DNA from 2 places in the Streptomyces sp. NPDC058231 genome. Region 2 is predicted to be linked to the other one. Evidence: riboswitches for the same ligand, from Rfam matches in the RefSeq annotation. Region 2 holds a riboswitch; the other holds the start of a gene.
What was found. A riboswitch is a leader RNA that binds a small molecule or an ion and turns the genes downstream of it on or off. The one in region 2 is predicted to bind glycine.
Positions count from the first base shown of each region.

Region 1 (2,909 bases), on a different contig from region 2:
CACCACGACGACCTTCATGCCGGCCATCACGGCGCTCGCGGCGTTGGTGCCGTGCGCCGAGGACGGGATGAGGCAGATGGTCCGCTGGTCGTCGCCGTTGGCGCGGTGGTACGCGCGCACGGCCAGCAGACCCGCGAACTCGCCCTGGGAGCCCGCGTTGGGCTGGAGGGAGACCGCGTCGTAACCGGTGACCTCGGCGAGGCGCTCCTCCAGCTCACGGATGAGCGTGAGGAAGCCCTCCGCCTGCTCGGCCGGCGCGAACGGGTGCAGCGCGCCGAACTCGGGCCAGGTGATCGACTCCATCTCGGTGGTCGCGTTCAGCTTCATGGTGCAGGAGCCGAGCGGGATCATGCCGCGGTCCAGCGCGTAGTCACGGTCGGCGAGCTTGCGCAGGTAGCGCAGCATCGCGGTCTCGGAGCGGTGCTGGTGGAAGACCGGGTGGGTGAGGATCGCGTCCGTGCGCAGCAGGGACTCGGGCAGCGCGTCGGCGGCCGCGGCGTCGAGTGCCTCGATGTCGCCCTCGGCGCCGAAGGCGGCCCAGACGGCGGCGAGCTGGGTACGGGTGGTGGTCTCGTCGCAGGCGAGGGAGACCCGGTCGGCGTCGACCAGGTGCAGGTTGACCCCGCGGTCACGGGCGCCGGCCACCACATCCGCGGCCCTGCCGGGGACGCGCACGGTGAGCGTGTCGAAGTAGGCGCCGGTCTCGACGTCGATCCCGGCGGCCCGCAGGCCCTCGGCCAGGATCGAGGCGTAACGGTGCGTACGCTGCGCGATCGTCCGCAGTCCGTCCGGACCGTGGTAGACGGCGTACATCCCCGCCATGACGGCGAGCAGCACCTGCGCGGTGCAGATGTTGCTGGTGGCCTTCTCCCGGCGGATGTGCTGCTCACGGGTCTGCAGGGCGAGGCGGTACGCCTTGTTGCCGTCCACGTCGACGGAGACACCGACGAGGCGGCCCGGCAGGCTGCGGGCGAACTTCTCGCGCACGGCCATGAAGCCGGCGTGCGGTCCGCCGAAGCCCATCGGAACACCGAAGCGCTGCGTGGTACCGACCGCGATGTCCGCGCCGAGGTCGCCGGGCGAGGTGAGCAGGGTCAGGGCCAGCAGGTCGGCGGCGACGGTGACGACGGCGCCGAGCTCGTGGGCCTGCTCGATGACGGGCCGGATGTCGCGTACGGCGCCGGAGGCGCCCGGGTACTGCAGGAGCAGGCCGAAGACACCGCGCTCGGCGATCTCGGCCGGGATGCCCTCGGTGAGGTCGGCGACGACGACCTCGACACCGGTCGGCTCGGCGCGCGTCTCGATCACGGCAATGGTCTGCGGCAGGGTGTCGGCGTCGACCAGGAAGACACCGTTCTTGACCTTCCCGACGCGCCGCGCGAGCGCCATGGCCTCGGCGGCCGCGGTGCCCTCGTCGAGCAGCGAGGCGCCGGAGGTGGGCAGCCCGGTCAGCTCGGCGACCATCGTCTGGAAGTTGAGGAGCGCCTCCAGGCGGCCCTGCGAGATCTCCGGCTGGTAGGGCGTGTACGCCGTGTACCAGGCGGGGTTCTCCATGACGTTGCGCAGGATCACCGGAGGGGTGAACGTGCCGTAGTAACCCAGCCCGATCATCGGGGCGAGCACCTGGTTGCGGTCGGCGAGGTCGCGCAGCTCGGCCAGGACCTCGGCCTCGGTGCGGGCAGCCGGCAGCTGCAGCGCCTCCGTGCTCTTGATCACATCCGGCACCGCGGCCGCGGTGAGGTCGTCCAGCGAGCCGTAACCGACGTGGGCGAGCATCTTCGCCTGCGCCTCGGCATCGGGCCCGATGTGGCGCTCTTCGAACGGGATGCCCTGCTCCAGCTGAGAGAGCGGAGTGCGACGGGGGGTCATGGTGGAGGCCTCCTGGTCTGACACGACCTGCGAGGGGCACCGCGGCGCGGGTGCCCGGACGGCCTCCCCCTCTGTCATCTCAACCTGAGAGCTTCACCGGTCCGCGCTGGGCGTCCCGGCTTTCACCGTCGGTGAGGGAGATCCGCCACGGCACATGCCCGCGATGAACCCGCCCTGCTTTCCAGAGTGACCTCGTCCGTGCGGTACGGGGGCCTGAGAGATTCCGGGGAGGATTTGCTCCTTCGGCGCCTGCCGGATGATCTCCGGAAGACTCTCCCGCACGGGGTCAGCAGCCAAGACCAGCCTACCAGCGGGGTTTGCCCGGGCGTCCTCGAGTGGCCGATAGCCCGGATCTGCACTTTTGTAGTGCCTGTGGAGTAGCCCGCGACCAATGGAGGGACCGTGCAGACCGACATCGATCCGCGCAACCTGATAGGCCGCAAGGCGTTCGACCGCAAGGGCACCAAGATCGGCACTGTGGACGAGGTGTACCTCGACGACGCGACCGGCGTGCCCGAGTGGGCAGCCGTACGGACCGGACTGTTCAGCAGGGACGCCTTCGTCCCGCTGGAGCCCAGTGAATTCGTCGACGACGCGCTGCGGATCCCGTTCGACCGCGCACTGATCAAGGACGCGCCCGACTTCGGCGTGGGCCGTCATCTCTCGCCGGAACAGGAACTTCAGCTCTACCGGCACTACGGTCTGGACTCGCCGCCCGACGATCCGGGACCCGACCGCGACTTCGGCAGGCTGGCCGGCCAGGACGAGTAGTCGGCCGGATCGCTCACCAGCGGCAGCGGATCGGCCGGCCGCAGCGCCGGATCGTCGATGCGGAACGTCCGCACCCGACCGGGCGGCGTCCCTGGTTCCTCGAACCGTACGGTCACCCGGCCGACCCCGCTGCCCTGCACCCAGCCGTGGCCGTACTCGGCATGCCGTACGTCGTGTCCGGCCGGCCAGCGCCGGGCCGCGAGCTGCTCGGCGCTCTCCCGCTCCGACGCGCGTTCCGGCTCGTCCTCGTGATCACCTGCGCCCGGTTG
Region 1 covers NZ_JBHVWN010000113.1:2,353-5,261, forward strand. Annotated here, with positions in the region: gene gcvP (aminomethyl-transferring glycine dehydrogenase) at 1-1,869, opposite strand, end outside; glycine riboswitch at 2,061-2,158, opposite strand; gene ACFVXE_RS37350 (PRC-barrel domain-containing protein) at 2,272-2,640, shown strand; gene ACFVXE_RS37355 (DNA polymerase IV) at 2,565-2,909, opposite strand, start outside.
Region 1: it holds a riboswitch for glycine, as region 2 does, so the genes downstream of both, gcvP (aminomethyl-transferring glycine dehydrogenase) here and gcvT (glycine cleavage system aminomethyltransferase GcvT) in region 2, are expected to answer to the same signal.

Region 2 (2,909 bases):
GGGCCCCTCCGCGCTGACGCCGGCCGGGACGCTATGTCTCGGCGAACGTGATCCGGGTCAGCATCGCGGCCGCCTCCCGGTCCAGCAGCACCGCCGAGGAGCAGCCGAGCGGCAGGGCGCCGGCCTCGGTGTCGCGCAGCAGCCGCCCGACGGCTCCGCGGTGCCGGGCGAAGGCGTACCCGGAGACTCCGCGTCCGCGCTCGCGCTGGCCCTCCTTCGCCACCTCGGGTGAGACGTCGAGAAGCACCAGATGAAGGACGCGGCCGTGCCGGCGGGCGTCCCGGGCCAGCCAGCCCCGTACCCATGACTGGGTGCCGCAGTCGTGGACGACCACGGACTCGCCGGACCGCAGTGCCCTCCACAGGCCCCAGTAGTGGGCGGCCCGGACCAGTGGACGGTAGACGGCGTACGGGAGTAAGCGGGGCATCCGCCGCGCCCAGCGGTCCCGGGCGTCCTGGGAATCGATGGACCGTACCGTCACCACCCGCCGGATCAGCGTCGACTTGCCGCTGCCGGGCAGACCGGAGACCACGACCACGTCCCCCGTCGCGAAATGCAGCGCGCGCGGGCTGCGCCCGGCCCGTTCGCGCAGATCCCGTACGACGGGTGCGTGCGTACCCAGCAATTCCCGGGCGGGTGCGCCCGCCTGCGCGGGCATCGCGCCGTGCGCGAGCCCCGCGGTCGTCGCGTACCGCTGCAACCTCATCGCCCTCCCCCTGTCGGTCACCCACATCTGCCCAAGAAGTGTAAAGAAAAGGTAATGCGAGACAACCGTTCCGGCGGTCCGTTCACCCGTGGGGTACCGACGCCCCACTCTTCCGCAACGCGTGCGATGATGACCCCGCCAACTGCATAAAGGCCGCTTGAATCCGCGCGGGAGAGTTCCGGTCACCTAGAGTGCCGGGCGCCGAAGGAGCAAGATCCTCCCTTGAATCTCTCAGGCCCCGTACCGCGCGGACGAGGCAGATCTGAAAAGCGAGTCGCCCGGCGACTCCACCCAAGGTGCAAGCCGAACCCTTCAGGGGTCTCTCGGCGAACCTCTCAGGTTCCGATGACAGATGGGGAGGGACTTTCCGCGTCGTCATGCCCTGGGAGCCACACCGATGAGCAATGCCCCCCGTCTCACCGCCCTCGATGCCCTGCATCGCTCGCTGGGCGCGACCATGACCGACTTCGCCGGCTGGGACATGCCGCTGCGGTACGCCAGTGAGCGCGACGAGCACAACGCGGTCCGCACGAAGGCCGGTCTCTTCGACCTGTCGCACATGGGCGAGATCACCGTCACCGGTCCGCAGGCGGCGGAGCTCCTGAACTTCGCGCTGGTCGGCAACATCGGGACCGTCGCCACCGGACGCGCCCGCTACACCATGATCTGCGCCGAGGACGGCGGGATCCTCGACGACCTGATCGTCTACCGGCTCGCCGACACCGAGTACATGGTCGTCGCCAACGCCGGGAACGCCCAGATCGTGCTGGACGCGCTGACCGCCCGCGCCGACGGGTTCGACGCCGAGGTGCGCGACGACCGCGACGCCTACGCACTGCTCGCCGTCCAGGGTCCCGAGTCCCCCGCCATCCTGGCCTCGGTCACCGACGCCGACCTGGACGGCCTCAAGTACTACGCGGGCCTGCCCGGCACCGTCGCGGGTGTTCCCGCACTGATCGCGCGGACCGGCTACACCGGCGAGGACGGCTTCGAGCTGTTCGTCGCCCCCGGGCACGCCGAGCAGCTCTGGCAGGCGCTCACCGAGGCCGGCGCCTCCCGTGGCCTGATCCCGTGCGGTCTCTCCTGCCGCGACACGCTGCGCCTGGAGGCGGGCATGCCGCTGTACGGGCACGAGCTCACCACCGCGCTGACCCCGTTCGACGCTGGTCTGGGGCGGGTCGTGAAGTTCGAGAAGGAGGGCGACTTCGTCGGCCGCAAGGCGCTGGAGGCCGCCGCCGAGCGCGCCGAGACCGCCCCGCCGCGGAAGCTGGTCGGCCTGATCGCCGAGGGCCGCCGGGTGCCGCGCGCCGGGTTCTCCGTGGTGGCCGACGGCCAGGTCATCGGCGAGGTCACCTCCGGCGCGCCGTCCCCGACACTCGGCCGGCCGATCGCCATGGCGTACGTGGACGCCGCGCACGCCGCGCCCGGCACCGCAGGCGTAGGCGTGGACATCCGGGGCACTCACGAGCCGTACGAGGTCGTGGCCCTGCCGTTCTACAAGCGCCAGAAGTGACGCAGTCGCGTCTCACACCGTAAGACCACCGTTCATCAGCACTCCCCCGCGTACAGGAGAATTCAGGTCATGAGCAACCCCCAGCAGCTGCGTTACAGCAAGGAGCACGAGTGGCTGTCGGCCCTCGAGGACGGTGTGGCCACGGTCGGCATCACCGAATTCGCGGCCAACGCGCTCGGTGACGTCGTCTACGCCCAGCTCCCGGAGGTCGGTGACACGGTGACCGCGGGCGAGACCTGCGGCGAGCTGGAGTCGACCAAGTCCGTCAGCGACCTGTACTCGCCGGTGACCGGTGAGGTCACCGCCGCCAACCAGGACGTCGTGGACGACCCGTCGCTGGTGAACTCCGCTCCCTTCGAGGGCGGCTGGCTGTTCAAGGTGCGCGTCGCGGAGGAGCCGAAGGACCTGCTCTCCGCGGACGAGTACTCCGAGTTCTCCGGCAACTAAAGACCCCAAGGGACCACCTGATGTCGCTTCTCAACTCCTCCCTCCACGAGCTGGACCCGGACGTCGCCGCCGCTGTCGACGCCGAGCTCCACCGTCAGCAGTCCACCCTCGAAATGATCGCCTCGGAGAACTTCGCTCCGGTCGCGGTCATGGAGGCCCAGGGCTCCGTCCTCACCAACAAGTACGCCGAGGGCTACCCGGGCCGCCGCTACTACGGCGGCTGCGAGCACGTCGACGTGGTCG
Region 2 covers NZ_JBHVWN010000011.1:27,296-30,204, forward strand. Annotated here, with positions in the region: gene ACFVXE_RS10700 (AAA family ATPase) at 32-706, opposite strand; glycine riboswitch at 865-962, shown strand; gene gcvT (glycine cleavage system aminomethyltransferase GcvT) at 1,104-2,219, shown strand; gene gcvH (glycine cleavage system protein GcvH) at 2,289-2,666, shown strand; gene glyA (serine hydroxymethyltransferase) at 2,687-2,909, shown strand, end outside.